Regions from separate parts of the Thalassospira sp. SN3W genome, predicted to be linked through region 3. Evidence: riboswitches for the same ligand, from Rfam matches in the RefSeq annotation. Region 3 holds a riboswitch; each other region holds the start of a gene.

Region 1 (5,281 bases), 660 kb from region 3:
GGAACTGGGAACCGACGTTCTGATTTCTGCAACGACGGCACAGTATCTGACCGCAAAAGAATTTCGCAAGATCGGGCAGATGGATGTCCGTGGGCTTTCCGAACCGATTGATCTGTTTACCCTTGCCACGGCTGATGAACGGAATGTCGCGACTGGCAATGTGCCCGTGACAGCGACCTGATTATTGGCAAAGTTTTCGCGCATGAAAATGAAAAAAAGGAACGGCATCCATTCGATACCGTTCCTTGCGGGTTCTGCGCCGGGTTAGCCGGTGCAGCGGGGCTTTTAAAGCCTGAATGCTATTGTATGGGCTGGCGATACATCACCATTCCGGCGTGATACAGAACACTGTCCTCGAAATATCCGTCGGCGGTAAAACCGGTATCATCCCAGTAATCGATGTGATTGCCGGAAATTTCATAACGCCCCTGATAGGCAGACGGGCGATTGCCGCGCGCCTCGTCATAACGTCCGTTGGCCAGCAATTCCTGACGGATATTGCCATCAGCCGTGACCCACATGCCAACATAGGGATGCGGGTCGTTCGATGTGGTTCCGGACATGACGGTTTCCTCCTGTGCGGTGGCGGTGCTGGAAAACAGCATCAGAAGACTGGCGATAGAAGACGCAAACATATGACGTGCCATGTGGGCCTCCTTGGGCGTTACGGATCAATATGCCGATGCGGTCGGGCGCACGATGATCTCGTTGACATCGACGCTTTCGGGCTGGGCGATTGCGTAAAGCACCGACCATGCAATGGAAATCGGACTGAGTGCGGTTTTGCGCAGTTCACCGAGAAACCCTTTGGCATTGTCATCGGTAATGTCGTTGCCAAGTTCTGTTTCGGTAACGCCCGGCGAAATGGTGGTGACGCGGATATCGCGGCTTTCCTGACGCAGGCCATCGGAAATCGCCCAGACGGCATATTTCGTGGCGCAGTAAACGGCGGCAGTCGGGGATACCAGATGTGCGCCAATGGATGCGGTATTGATGATGTGGCCGCTACCCTGTTCCTTGAACAATGGCAGACCGGCGGCAATGCCATTCAGGACGCCGCGAATATTGACGTCGATCATCTTGTTCCACTCGTCAATTTTCAGTTCGGCAAGCGGCGACAGGGGCATGACACCGGCATTGTTGAAGATCACATCAACGCGGCCATAGGTGTTTTTGGCGAAATAGATCAGTGCTTCGACGTCGTCGGCATCGGTGACATCAACCGCGCGACATGTGGCGGTGCCGCCTTCGGCCTCGATTTCGGCGACGATGGAATGAAGCTTTGCCGTGCGTCGGGCCGCAAGAACGACCTTTGCACCGTTTTCGGCCAGAAGTTTTGCCGTGGCCTCGCCAATTCCGCTGCTGGCACCGGTAATGACGACAACCTTGTTTTCAACATTGCTGGACATAAGCGACATGACATCCTCCTTGTCTGGATCATGGCGCTTACTGTGATTGCAAATGGTTGCCTGATGAATACACAGAACTCTTGATCAATTGCCTGATTCTCCAGGCAGGGTGAAAACCGCTTTTCAGGATGGTTCTGGTTGCTATAGTTCATATTAGAGAAACAAAGGAGTTTGGTGATGCCTGTGTTTGAAGAGATGTCTGAACTGATTGACAGATACTGCGAAGGCGAAGGTGTTGCCGAGACGCCGGTGAAGGCGGTGCATCTGTATCGTGCGACCGGGCCGTCGATGAAAGTTCCGACAATCTACAAGCCATGCCTTTGCATTATCGCGTCAGGTGCCAAAGAGGTCACTCTGGGCGAGGCGGTTTTCAGTTATGCGCCCGGAAAGTATCTGGTGGCGTCGGTCGACCTGCCGATTGTCGGCTGTGTGACAAATGCCAGTGCAGCACTTCCGTATCGCAGTTTGTCGATTGAACTGGATGGTCAGATGTTGGGCGATCTTGTCACCCAGATTGATCTTCAGGTCGGCTCGGCATCCGAAAGCGATTGCGGGCTTCATGTCGATAACGCCAGCGATACCTTGCTGGATGCCGTGATGCGCCTGTTGCGCCTGTGTGATGAGAAAGACGATATTTCGGTGATGGCACCGATGCTTCTGCGCGAAGTGCATTATCGCCTTCTGCGCGGCCTTCAGGGGGCCAGGATTGCGCAAATCGGCATGGGCGGCAGCAACATGCAGCGCATTTCCAAGATCATCCGGCTTATGAAGGACGATTTTGCCGCACCGCTTCGGGTCGATGATCTGGCGGCACAGGCGAATATGAGTCCGTCTTCCTTCCATCATCATTTCAAACAGGTAACCTCCATGAGCCCGCTTCAGTATCAGAAACGCCTTCGCCTGACGATGGCGCGCCAGATGATGCTGACCGAAATGAAGGATGCGGCAACCGCGGCCTATGAAGTCGGATATGAAAGCGCATCACAGTTCAGCCGTGAATATGCCCGCATGTTTGGCGCGCCACCGATGCGCGATGTCTCGGCGATCCTTGGGCGGCTGGGCGGCGATGGCACGGCGGCGGCGAACGCCTATTGAAAATTGTAATCATTGCGATTTATTCGCAATTGGCTTGACCGGCCTTCGTGACTATGTGACACCGATAGATGTCAGTATCCGATAAGGATAAAGGGAATTCGAAGCCGTCCGTGAAGACGGTTAACCGAAGCTGCCCCCGCAACTGTAGGCGGTGAGTGTTTCCTTCTGAAAGCCACTGGGATATTTCCCGGGAAGGCAGGAAAACACAACGACCCGCGAGCCAGGAGACCTGCTGACATGAATACGACGGACCGGGCGGGGTGCCCCGGAGGATGTCGGTATATGTCACCGTTCCGGGCGGGCTGAAAGCCATTGGACCGCCCTTGGATCCCGGCATTTCCCGCCATTTTTCAGCACTTTAGCCAGTCCCTTGACCATAGTAACTTTGATGTTATGTTATAACATAACATTTATTGGTTTGGTATGTCCGGTCGGGAAATGAAATTCCCGATCAGCATATCCATGAAAGGACGCAAAGTGATTGAACTGAACAAAAAGGTTTTTGCAGTCGGGGTGTTTGCTGCAGGACTGGCTTCTTTCGCACAATACGCATCTGCCACGGAATATCCGCTTACATTGGAAAATTGTGGTCGAACCCTGACCTTTGATCAGGCTCCGAACCGTGCCGTATCGCTTGGCCAAAGCAGCACTGAACTGCTTTATCTTCTGGGACTGGCGGACAGGGTGGTCGGAACGGCCGTATGGCTTGGCCCGGTGCAGGAACAGTTTCGCGACGTCAACGCCACCATTCCGCGGCTTGCCGACAACGATCCCAGCTTTGAAAGTGTGGTCGGCCAGAAACCCGATTTGGTCACAACCCAGTTCCAATGGCATATCGGCCCGAATGGCAAGGTCGGAACGATTGACCAGTTTGCTGAACTTTCAATCCCGGTCTATACCGCACCAGCCGATTGCGTCGGTAAGGACAACACCACGGGCGGTGACGGAACGCGGATTGATGCCTTTTCGATGGATCAGATCTATCAGGGGATAGCCGACCTTTCGAAAATCTTCGATGTCGAGGAACGCGGCGCAGATCTGATTGCCGATTTCAAAGCCCGCGAACAGGCTGCGCGCGAAAAAGTCGCCGCCGTGAATGGCAAGGGAATTTCGGCACTGTTCTGGTTCTCCAGTGCTGAAATCGATGTTGATCCGTTTGTTGCCGGGCAGAAAGGCGCACCGGCCTATGTCATGTCGATCCTTGGTGTGGAGAATGTCATCGACAGTGATGATGAATGGCCCACAGCCGGGTGGGAAACCATCGTACGGACCAATCCCGATATCATTGTGATTGGCAAAATGGATCGTCGTCGTTTTCCGGCCGATGACTGGGAACTTAAAATGCAGTTCCTGAAATCCGATCCGGTAACCCGTCAGATGAATGCGGTCAAAAGCGGAAATATCGTCGTCATGGATGCCCAGTCGATGAACCCGACCATGCGGACAATCGACGGCATTGAAACGCTGGCCAAGGCAATCGAGGCGTTCGAGGCAACCCAGTGATCGGGCCAATGATCGGGAATATCATTTCCAGCCCTGTTTTCATCAAACGCATCAGCGTGGCATTTGCCGCGCTGATGTTGCTGGCAGCGGTTCTGGCGGTTGCCGCATCGGTGGGCGAAACAGCGATCCCGGTGGGCACGGTGATCAATACGATTGCCAATCATTTGTGGGATGCCGGGTATCCGGTGGATGCGATTGATGCCGGTATAATCTGGAACTATCGGCTGAGCCGCGCCATCGTTGCCGCAAGTTGCGGGGCGGCCTTGGCCGTTTCCGGTGCGGTCCTGCAGGCGCTTTTGCGCAACAGTCTTGCCGATCCCTATCTGCTCGGCATTTCGGCCGGGGCATCGACCGGTGCGGTCAGCATCGTGATCCTAGGTCTTGGGGCCGGGATGCTTTCGCTGTCACTTGGTGCATTTATCGGCGCAGTGGCGGCATTCGCCTTTGTGACCCTTCTGGCGTTACAGGCCGGGCGCGGTACGGGTGCGATCATTCTGGCCGGGATTGCCGGATCGCAGATGTTCAATGCCCTGACATCCTTCATTGTCACCAAATCGGCTAGTGCCGAGCAGGCGCGCGGCATCATGTTCTGGCTTCTGGGCAATCTTAGCGGCGTGCGCTGGCCCGATGTGTGGCTGGCTTTACCCGTGGCTCTTGTCGGGCTTGTCGTGTGTCTTTGGCATGCACGCGCACTTGATGCCTTTACATTTGGTAGGGAATCCGCCGCATCGCTTGGTGTTCCGGTCAGGCGGGTTTATGCGATCCTGATTGCCGCAGCCGCGATGATGACCGCGGTAATGGTCAGTATCGTTGGTTCCATCGGCTTTGTCGGGCTCGTGATCCCGCATGCGGCGCGCTTTTTTGTCGGAACGCGCCATGGGCTGCTATTACCGCTATCGGCATTGATTGGCGCACTGTTTCTGGTCTGTGCCGATGTCATCTCACGCGTGATCGTTCCGGGGCAGGTTTTGCCAATCGGGGTGATCACTGCCCTTGTCGGGGCCCCGGCCTTTGCCCTGATCCTGTGTCACGGAAGGATTTTGCGATGACCCTGGAACTGCGCGATATCGTCTGGTCTGCCGGTTTTCGCAAGATCATCAAAAATGTCTCCCTCCGGGTTGAACCGGGCGAGTTCCTTGGCCTGATCGGGCCGAATGGATCGGGCAAAACAAGTTTGATGTCGGTTTTGGCCGGTATTCGTCCACCTGATCAGGGGCGTGCAATACTGGCAGGGCAGGACATGAAAAAGCATGGCCGTCGCAAACTGGCCCGGC
Region 2 (5,281 bases), 1.2 Mb from region 3:
GCGGCAATGCCTTCAAGGCTTTCGCCAATCGCAAACAGCAGGACGACCATACCGGCTTCAAGACTTTCGCCGATTGCAACCGCGCCAAGAACCGCGACACTCATCAATAGTTCGATGGAAAAGAATGCGCCGCTTGCCGCCAGACGGAACGCTGTTCTCATCACCGGCAATGCCGCGATGATCGAGGCAATGGACATGGCATAAGCATCGGTGGCCGGAACCAGCCAGCCGACCAATCCGCCTAGAACCAGCCAGATCGCTGCCCATGCAATTTCGTCCCCGGCTTCCGGCCAGGGGGCCAGTTTGCGCAGCAGGGATTTGTCATTGGCATCGGTATCTTGCGACGCGGCATTATCCGTCGCAGCCGGATTGGCAGAACCACAGGAACCGCCAGCGCAGCAAGCGGCTTCGGATGATTTCCCCGCCCCCGGAATTACCTTTTCCTTTGCCGGATAACCCAATTTGGTCAGCATGGTGCTGATATCGGAACGCGTTTCGGCACTATCATTGCGAAGGCCCAACGTGACCGTTTCACGCATCATCGACACATCTACACATTGCACGCCATCACGTTTGGAAAGCGCGGTTTCGATTTTCGCCACACAGGACCCGCAATCCATGCCCGATACGGCCCACTGGTGATGCGAAATGCCGTCACGATGACGGGCCAGCACATCATCAACAGTGCCCTGGTCCTCGACACTCAGTTCGGATTGCGCGTGCAAGCCATCGGCGGCGGCAACAAAGCTTTGCCCGGGCACAGCAACGTTGAGCGACGCAATCAGCGATGACTTGCAGCTTTCACAATTTCCAATGGCCGGGAACTGATCCCATTTTACGATGACGGACATTCTGGACCTCGCCAACATTCAAATTTATATTCATGTATTATATTCAAATAACAATTCATATGTTAGCGAGTCAAGAACATTCAAACCATGATTTGAATATTATCACACACAATGCCAGACGCCCCGAAAAAGTTGATGAATTACGCCGGCACTGCGACCATAGTGACCACCCGATTTAAGAACCAAGGCCAACCGCCGCATGCCTCGTATTGTCATTTGCAAAACCTGCCAACCAGCACCTGATGCTGATCCGGACCCAAAGATGGATTTTGTCGATGCGGATGGTTTTGTGCGGCAGTTAGGCACGGCACTTGATCAGGCGGAATTGCCCGAAACGTTTGAAATCACGCAGGTTGACTGCATGGGATCATGCAGCGACCCGACATCGGTTGCACTTCAGGGAACCGGGCGGGCAAGTTATCTTTTTGCCGGATTATCGGCACATCGTGATATTGACGATATCATTGCCACCTGCCGGGAATATCTGAACGCCCCGGATGGATGGATCGAAGACGCACGCGGCTGCGGACGTCTTCGATTTTGCCTTAAGGCCCGTATCCCGGCCCTGTGATTATGGCGCAACCGAAACAGTCATGACCTGACGCAGTGGCTTATCGCCAACGGCAAGCTGGCTATGGTCATTGGCCGTAAGGGTCACGATAACCTCATTATCGCCCGCTGGAAGGTCTGCGATATGAAGCCACGGGCCATACAGGCGGGCGATCTTGGTGCCGTTAACATAGACATGAGCATGCCCCTCGCCCGGGATATGGGGACTGCTGGCATGTTCGGGGGCAAAACGGAAATTCTGCACCAAGAGATGCAGGTTCCAGCCACTGACCGGATCGGGCGCAATGGCAACATCAAGGCTTGGCGCATCGACGGCATCGGGCAGTGAAATGACGGCATCATGGCTGGCATGGGCACCGTTGACATTCATCGTGTCATGCGTATCACCATGGGCACTTTCCCCATGCGCGCGCGGATCGGAATGGTCATGGCCATCAAGGGTGATGCCATTGCCCGCCGCCACCAGAAAGCCAATCCCGCCGCCAAAAACAAGCCCGATCCCGAAAAGAGCAAGTGAACGTGGCATTTCGTTTATCCAGACAAATCAATGAAAGAAAACAGGCGCGGAATATACCGCGCCTGATCAATGTGATTGCGTTTTACGCTTCCCGGTCGGCTTCACGCCGCCAGAAATGCCCGGCAAACAGCCCGGTCAACACCCAGGCTACCGCCCCGATACCAAAGGCACGCGCAGCAAACAGCGCCCCGAGTTCGGTCGGCACGGGACCGCTGAACTGATCGGGTTCCGGCGCACCGATAACATGCGGCGCCAGAAGCAGAACAACCGCCGCCCCCCACGCCAGCCAGTTCCGGCCAAAGGCGATCAGCCAAACCGCAAGTGCCGCGGTTGCCACCGTCGCAAACCACCAGATTTGCCGTTCATAGACATCGGCCGCAGCAACACCGGGCACCTCTGGCGCCAAGGTGAAGCCCGGCGCAAAATGCACGATGACAAACCCTGCAATGCCCCAGATGATGCCACTGCGCGCAGTCACCACATGACCACGATTTTCGGCAAAGGCCATGGCCGCGATCAGGATCAGTGCATAGCCGGTATAGACCAGCATGGTGAACAGGATGCTTAGCCCGTCACGCAGCGGATCAATCCCACCGACATCCTGATGCGCGCTAACCGCGTCACCGCCGAAATGCACAAGGGCACCGGTTTCATACAGCTCCGCATGCAGCAAAACGGGCTGCACAAAATACAGCTGTAGCAGGGCCGCAATAAGCCCCGCTGCAGCACCAGCGAACAACGCGCTGGTTACTATGCGTGTGAACATGACTTAGTGGCAGGGAAAGCCGGTCGCGTGGCGCACATCGTGTGCCGCGTCATGAAGCAGGTCCGCCTGAACGTGGCCGGTCACAAAGACAATCGCCATGCCGAAAACGGCACAGGCAAGGATCGGCAGAAGAACGGATTTTTTCGAAACGGCAAATGCCGCGGTCTGCGTGGTCATAGAAATCTCCTTTGCTGTCACACCCGACAGTCGGTTCGGGTCCATGCCTGGCAGGTCTCCTGGCTTGCGGGTCTTCATGCGTCGCCGACCTTCCCTGCTTTCGCAAGTGGTATGATGGCGGGCACTCGTCGCATACAGTCGCGGGGGCGGCTTTGGCTTTGACCGTCAAACAGACGGCTTTCCAAATTCCCTCTTCGTTTCCCAACCCCGAGCAGAGCGGGAAAAACCAAGCCATTCGTTTATGACGGTAATTTTGCGCAAGTGCAATGTGAAAACCACGCAGGCCGGGTGATCATTCGACGAACATATTCGCCCGATTGTCGATCTGCGACTGGAATGCCCGCAAAGATCAGTGCGGGGGTGGCTTAGTCGTGTGTGACGTGGGCAAAGACATCTCGAACAACACGGGAAATATGTTCGTCATCAATCTGATAGAAGATATGACGCCCGTTGCGCTCGGAGGCCAGAATGCGCTGATCGCGCAACTGACGCAGATGATGGCTGGTAAGCGACTGCGACATGCCCGATGCCTCGGCCAGTTCGCCAACGGTTTGCGGTTTTTCCATGCAGCGCAGAACAAGCTGCAACCGCCCGGCATCCCCCAAAAGCGCAAAGATTTTCGCTGCTGCCTCGATATCGGGCAGCGACAGGTTATGACCGGTGGCGCGCGACGCATCACGCGTTACGGCTTCCCCCTGTTCGGTGGAAAGTCCAAGGCGTGCGGCAGTATCGCATTCCTGACAACCGTCACCATCATTATTGGCGCTGACCACGACCGGGCGGGCCGGTGTGATTTCGACTTTACGGGATTTTGCTTTGCTTTGTGACATGCCACTATTTTCCACGCCCTGCATCGCTTGGCAAGGGGACTTGATGTTTGCGTGCATGGAACTCCGCCACGCAGGGAACGTTACAGGTATGACACATCGTCGAAAGTGCCCACCAGAACAAGGAGACACACCGATGCAAGAGCAAACAGCACTCGACATTTTTAATCTGCGTCAGTCCCACGACAGCTGGGAACGGAATGTTGCCGGTTACTGCGCGAAAAACGAGATGCAGGTCGGCAACCTGCCCAAAGAGGTAACCGGCCCCTATAACGAGATGAATGAGGCGTGGGAAAAGCTTAAGGCCGAAGGCGATGCCGCAAGCAACGCCACCGCAGAGCAGTTCCACAAGGCGACCGCAAATCTTGAAAAAGCATGGAACGATATGATTGGCAGGTAAATTGCCGGTTTTATGCCCTTTATAGAGAATGCCCCAAAATCGCCTTTTCATTGCAAATCGATGACATGATTACGCGCCAGATTGAAACTGTCTGGAAAAGCAAAAGGAGGCTCCCATGACAGCCCGTCCCCTTCCGGAGCATGCCAAGCTCCATCAGGAATTCAAGGATTGGGAATTCGGCCTTACAGCCCATTGCAAGGAATCCGAAGCCGGGCTTGAACAATTGCCAAGCGAGGTTGTTCAGGCGTGGGATGACATGGATGCCGCCTGGAGCGAGATCAAAGATCATAGCGGTGATATCCCGCAAGAATCCCTGCAGCGTTTTCGTGAAGCCAAACAACGTTTGCAAGGTGCGTGGGACGCGATGATCTCTTCCAAACGGCATTAACGACGCCGCGCTGGAAGCAGCCAGACTTTTTCGTCTCCCTCTCTTCCCTGGCGGGTTTTCCTCCCCTCCCCGCCATTCCTTCTGCAGCCGGGCGTTTCAACCGCCCCGGCTGCATTTTTTTGTCTGCATTTTGGCTAGGCATCGACCACCTGACGATCAAAGCACTGCTACGGACAAAAATCCAGGTTGACTCATTTCGATAAAAAATTAATGTTTTATTTTAATTAATAAATTTTATTCGTCATTAAAATGTCCCCTGATTGTTTCCGGATGGAGCCCCGTCATGTCCGATACCTTGAAAAATGTCCGCACCGTCAGCCGCATACTTGGCTGGGTATGCCTTATCGGCGTTGTTTTCGAAATCTGTCTCGTGCCGCTGATATGGCATGTGGATGGCTGGATTGATACCAGCGCCAGCCAGATGACCATCAGCATTGAAGAATTGCGCGCCCTTTCCGGATGGCAGAAATATGCCGTGATGGCATCGATGATGCTGCCGACACTTGTTATGGCCTATGGGCTTTGGCGGTTGCGCAAGATGTTCCTGTCTTTTGCCGAAAACCATATTTTCCAGCCTGCCCCGATTGCCCATCTGAAAGCATTTTCCGTGGCCCTTATGACACAGACCCTGATCAAGCCTATTTCAGGTGCATTGACATCCGTGCTGGCAACCATAACCCGGCCAGAGGGCGAACGGGTACTGTCGATCGGGCTGAGCAATGCCGAAGTCAGCACGCTGTTTCTGGGTGGGCTGCTTCTGGTGATTGCATGGGTACTTGGTGAAG
Region 3 (5,281 bases):
TTTCAAGGGGATCGATATTGTATCCGCGTGCCGGTTGCAGCCCAACCACAACATTGCCCATCGGCAGGATCGAAAGGGCAATCGCCGACCGATCTGGCAGATAAAACGGATCACTCTCCGGCTCTCCCCAGGCATCCGTTACCTGCTGACGGATGCGTGCGGGCAGGACGGCAAATGCCGCGCGATAATCGGCAACCGGGATCGTCACACGAACGGTGCGATCCGCCAGCGACTTGAAATCATTCGTCGGTCCGGCCTTGACCGCCGCGATCAGGGCATCGCCATTTTCCGGCAGCTCATTAATCCTGTACCCGGCATCCTTCATCGCCCGAAGGGTTTCAATCATCCCGGCCGGTGTATCAAGCCCCACACCATTGCCAAGGCGCGCATCCTTGTTGGGATAATTGGCCATGATCATCGCAACTTTGCGCACCGGGGCATCCGTCTTGCGCAATTTGACCCAATTGGCCGCCAGTTCGGCAACAAACGCCACCCGATCGCGCACCGGGATATATTTGACCAGATCAATCTGGGTCAGGGCATCCTTGCCCGCCGATCCCTTGAACGACACGGCGCGCGATAAAATACGGCCATCCACTTCGGGAAGTGCGACATTCATCGCAATATCCCGCGCGGCAAGGCCGTTCACCCCATCCCGCCACGATGCTTCACCACCGCCAGATAGCACCACCTGGAAAACCGGTGCATCGACAACATCAAACGGCCCATCTTTTCGTTCCACACCCGGAACGGAAAGAGAGAAGCCGGTGGTGTTCAGGATCAAATCCGCACGTGTTGACCCCAGCCATTCTTCAACCAAGGCCGCCGCAACCGGGTCTTTGAGGCTGGCAACAAAAACAGGCAATGGATTGAGGCTATTACCCAACAACTCCTCAACCAGCGCATCAATTACATCCAGATTACCAGCCTGAATTAATGCACGGTAGAAGATGATCGGAACAACAGCATGATTTTGTTTCCAATTCTGTTCAATTTCTTCGAGATTTGCGGTGATTTTCCCCGGCCAATAAAGGCCTGCCTTGACCAATGGTGCCGCCGGCTTCCAGTCCCAACTGACAGACGGGTTCAATTTTTCATATATAAGACGCAGTAAATGTTCAGCATTTCCCGGACCACCTTCGATCAGGTAACGCCAGATTTGCTGATACGTTGCACCCTTTACCGTCGATAACGACAACAGTTCCGCATCGGGTTGATCGTCACCTGGCAACAGTACCAACGGCACGTCGTTGCGACGGGCCAGTTCGACCAGCTGTTCGATCCCGTATTCCCAATATCCCCGCCCGCCCAGAATGCGCACGATGATGAATTTGGCATCGGTCAGAACATCCTCGACATAAAGATCGACCGACATGTTGTGACCCAGCTGCAATAGACTTGCCAATCGCAGCGACGGTGTCGCGTCGCCAAATGCTGAATGCAATCGCGCCTGCGCCCCGGCCAGACAGGCAAGCTCGGACTCTGCTGCCGACAGGATAACGACATCGCCCGGGCTTTGCCCCAGATCGACGGCTTCGCTTCCATCGGTAACAAGTCCAGGCTGGGCGGCAAGCAGATGCATCGGAAATGTCCGTTTCTTTTATCGTGTGCTGGTTCAAGATCATCCGCCCGCACAACGTTGTCGACCGGATGATCTTACAATTTCAAAACGTCACGATGCCTTGATTGCCGCTTCGATGGCACCGCGATCCAAGCCATGCAGGCCGATCACCACCAGTTCCGACCGGCGCGTTTCGGTTTCGGCCCACGGCCGGTCGAAATAACGCTGGAACCTCTCACCAACGCCCTGAACAACCTGGCGCATCGGCTTGCCGGGAATATCGAGAAAACCCTTGATCCGCAGGACATCGAACTGACGCACGACATCAATCAGGCGTTTTTCAAGCACGGCCGCATCGTCAACCGCGTCAAGTGACACGACAAAGCTTTCAAAATCGTCGTGGTCATGTTCGTGACCATCGTCATGATGTGAGGGGCGGCTATCAAGATCGTCTTCGGCCGCCGCTCCAAGTCCCAGCAAAACAGCATTTTCGACCTTCGAATGCGCGGTCGCGATGATCTTGACCGATGGGCGTTTCAGCTCGGCCCGGATATCTGCCTCGACCTTGGCAACTTCGGCAGCGCTCAGCAAATCGGTTTTGTTCAGAACCACCATATCGGCGCAATGAAGCTGCTCTTCAAACAGTTCCTCAAGCGGGCTTTCATGATCAAGATTATCATCCGCCTCGCGTTGGGCCTGAACCGCATAATGATCATGGGCAAACAACCCGTCGCGCAATGCCGCCCCGTCCAGAACAGCCACCACACCATCTACCGTGACCCGTGAACGGATTTCCGGCCAGTTGAACGCCTTGACCAACGGTTTTGGCAGTGCCAACCCTGATGTTTCGATAACGATATGATCAGGCGGCGTGTCGCGATCAATCAGGCCCTTGATGGTCGGCAGGAAATCATCGGCCACCGTGCAACAGATGCAACCGTTTGCAAGTTCGACAACGTCGTCCTCGGCACATCCCGAAATGCCACAACCATTTATCACTTCGCGGTCCACGCCCAGATCACCAAATTCGTTGATGATCAGCGCAATCCGCTTACCCCCGGCATTTTCCAGCATATTGCGGATCATCGTGGTTTTGCCTGCACCAAGAAAACCGGTGATCACTGTTGCCGGAATTTTTCCAAGCTGTGCCATATTCAATTACCCTTAAATCTATGAATTCTGATCTATTTAACCGACATCGGAATGCCCGCAACCACAAGCGTCACCTGATCGGCAAGCTCGGCAATCCGTTGATGCAATCGTCCGGCATGATCGCGAAAGCTGCGCGCCATGGCATTTTCCGGCACAATCCCGAAACCGACCTCGTTCGAAACCAGAAGAACTGGGATATCCAGCTCCGGCAAAAGGTCGCAAAGCCGGTCAAACTCGGCCTCGATATCGCGATCTTCCAGCATCAGATTGGTCAGCCAAAGCGTCAGGCAATCGACCAGTACCGGTTTGCTGCCGTCGCGATTGCAGGCAGACAGGACACCGAAAAGATCAAGCGGTTCCTCAATCGTTTGCCATATCTCGCCGCGCGATGATTTGTGAAGTTCGATGCGATTTGCCATTTCCTCGTCCCATGCCCGGCCGGTCGCGATATAAATACCGCCGCCTGCATGGTTGATCCGGTTTTCGGCAAACCGGCTTTTGCCCGATCTGGCACCGCCAAGGATCAGATGGATCCCGGCAAACTGGCTGTTATCAGCCATATTATGGGTCATAGCCGCCTTCCTTCGCTTTGACCTCCCACCGAGGCCGGATTGCGTTACCCCATATCCTTACGAACAGGGATACCGATGGCTGGTTTCCTGGCTGCGGGCATGAAAGCAATCCGCCTTCCCGGCATGTTGTCTGCAAATCAACATTACCGGTGGCTTGTGACATCACATCACCCGGATCACCCAACCCGTTACAGTTGCGGGGGCAGCACCGGCATCACACCGGTTTCCCATCACCAAACGGCAGCGCCGAACCTAGCAGCTTTACCCCCACGACCAAAGCCCAAACTCCGACCTAACCATAAGGTCAGTATTTGTAAGAATTGACTGCTTGTCGGCGGTTATTCTTTAGGAGAACATAATTTTGTCACGTTGGATCAGAGCCGACAAAAGCCGCCCGCGTGACCGCCGGACATTACAAAACAAACAAAGTCCGGATGCCGAAACCGCAAAGGGTTTCGGAAAAACTTCTTGGGGTTAATTGGAAATTTGCTGATCAAATGGCAATTCATGAACAAATTCAACGAATTCGGAATCTGAAATCAACAACCTGGCAGACCGTATCACGCGAAGACATGTGGCGCGGGCTGCTGGATAGATTGAGCTATAATGATCAATCCTTTCCCGAATTCCTGCAACATCATGCTGTAAATGGTGAAATATCATTGGCGCGTCGTGATGTTCGAAACATTTATGCCAGCCGTCCGACCTGTGGTGTTGTCGCGACCATCATTTGGTCGCATGCGCGTGGCATCCGCGTAAATGCGCTTTCTCTTCTGGTCCGTGACCTAACGAAACTCGTGGAATTGTTCGAAAATGACGATTTCGACGAAGATCAAATGTCACTGCTTCTGGGCCAGCCTGGGATATCCATCCCGACCGCCAGCAAAATGCTTTCAGCCTGTGGTAAGAAATACAAAGGCAAACCCGCCGCCATCATCGACGACACGATCATTCAGGTTATCGAAGCACCGGAATTTGCATCCGACTTTACGGAAATCAGCGAGCTTCGCGGCAAATCGCGCAGCCGGCCTATTCCCTACTACGAAGCCTATCTCGACGATGTCGCGTCAATCTGTGGCAGATACGATGTCTCTGCCGATATGGTAGATCGCTTTTTGTCGGAATATGCGCTTGTCGATGCGCAGGAAACCGATCAACGGAAATCCGCCTGAAAACTGATACCCTGTGTGGCATGTCATTCAAGCCCCACAGGGTATCGGCAGATGGGTACTGCCCAGCCCCCCCCCCTTTTATCAGTAACGCAGATTAACACCGGTCACCCGCCAGCCCGGCTGATCGACGCCGTTTATATGTTCGATCCGTGTCACGCCAAGCGTATCGATATGAAATGATAAAGCCGCCTCAAGCGACAGACCGAGCGCATTGGCAAGGGCCGCGCGCACCGTCCCACCGTGAATAACGGCGACAATATCACGCCCGGCCCAATATCTTGTCAGCCGGTCAAATATTGGCCCAACCCGTTCGACAACGTCGCTGAAACTTTCACCATTCGGAGGATGCTGGCGCGCGAAATCGGCCCAGAAACGGGTGGTTTCCCCTTTGGGCAGATCATTCCAGTGTTTCTTTTCCCATGCACCAAAATGCTGTTCGGCAAAGCCGGTTTCACGCGTCGGCAGGATGTTTTCATCCATCAGCTCAAGAAGTTTAAGCGCGGTATCAAGCGTGCGCGAAAGGTGGCTCGTAATCCAGACCGCGTCGTTTGGCAAATGGCGCGACAGGGCACGCAATGCCTTTTCATCGGTAAGATCAACCGGCATGTCGCTTCGGCCATAGACAAGCCGTTCCGGGTTGAGAACCGGCGCATGGCGAACAAGCCACCAACGGGTTGTCACTGCTTTGTCCATTCTTCCCCCAAGGAAAAATGCGGTCGAAAAATACGATCCGGGATTGGGCTCGGTTTTGAACGGTCCTTTTCATGATCTTATCATCAGGCAATCTGCAGTATCGCGATAAATGCAATACCGACAAGCAGTTC

The links. Region 3 has a riboswitch for cobalamin ahead of cobU (bifunctional adenosylcobinamide kinase/adenosylcobinamide-phosphate guanylyltransferase). Riboswitches for the same ligand answer to the same signal wherever they lie in the genome.
Region 1: linked by a shared signal. The riboswitch ahead of P8T57_RS12505 (ABC transporter substrate-binding protein) and the one ahead of cobU (bifunctional adenosylcobinamide kinase/adenosylcobinamide-phosphate guanylyltransferase) in region 3 are both predicted to bind cobalamin.
Region 2: linked by a shared signal. The riboswitch ahead of P8T57_RS15035 (CbtB domain-containing protein) and the one ahead of cobU (bifunctional adenosylcobinamide kinase/adenosylcobinamide-phosphate guanylyltransferase) in region 3 are both predicted to bind cobalamin.

The regions. Positions count from the first base shown of each region.
Region 1 is NZ_CP121124.1:2,779,304-2,784,584, forward strand. Features, by position in the region: gene P8T57_RS12485 (adenylate/guanylate cyclase domain-containing protein) at 1-181, shown strand, start outside; gene P8T57_RS12490 (Atu4866 domain-containing protein) at 300-647, opposite strand; gene P8T57_RS12495 (SDR family oxidoreductase) at 672-1,418, opposite strand; gene P8T57_RS12500 (AraC family transcriptional regulator) at 1,587-2,504, shown strand; cobalamin riboswitch at 2,560-2,756, shown strand; gene P8T57_RS12505 (ABC transporter substrate-binding protein) at 2,967-4,007, shown strand; gene P8T57_RS12510 (iron ABC transporter permease) at 4,016-5,056, shown strand; gene P8T57_RS12515 (ABC transporter ATP-binding protein) at 5,053-5,281, shown strand, end outside.
Region 2 is NZ_CP121124.1:3,309,660-3,314,940, reverse strand. Features, by position in the region: gene P8T57_RS15055 (heavy metal translocating P-type ATPase) at 1-851, opposite strand, end outside; gene P8T57_RS15050 (DUF1636 domain-containing protein) at 1,051-1,422, shown strand; gene P8T57_RS15045 (hypothetical protein) at 1,423-1,947, opposite strand; gene P8T57_RS15040 (CbtA family protein) at 2,021-2,704, opposite strand; gene P8T57_RS15035 (CbtB domain-containing protein) at 2,708-2,881, opposite strand; cobalamin riboswitch at 2,913-3,127, opposite strand; gene P8T57_RS15030 (metalloregulator ArsR/SmtB family transcription factor) at 3,247-3,711, opposite strand; gene P8T57_RS15025 (hypothetical protein) at 3,845-4,108, shown strand; gene P8T57_RS15020 (hypothetical protein) at 4,224-4,496, shown strand; gene P8T57_RS15015 (DUF2975 domain-containing protein) at 4,780-5,281, shown strand, end outside.
Region 3 is NZ_CP121124.1:2,117,428-2,122,708, reverse strand. Features, by position in the region: gene cobN (cobaltochelatase subunit CobN) at 1-1,582, opposite strand, end outside; gene cobW (cobalamin biosynthesis protein CobW) at 1,673-2,713, opposite strand; gene cobU (bifunctional adenosylcobinamide kinase/adenosylcobinamide-phosphate guanylyltransferase) at 2,746-3,285, opposite strand; cobalamin riboswitch at 3,345-3,569, opposite strand; gene P8T57_RS09500 (hypothetical protein) at 3,882-4,457, shown strand; gene P8T57_RS09495 (histidine phosphatase family protein) at 4,539-5,150, opposite strand; gene cobS (adenosylcobinamide-GDP ribazoletransferase) at 5,234-5,281, opposite strand, start outside.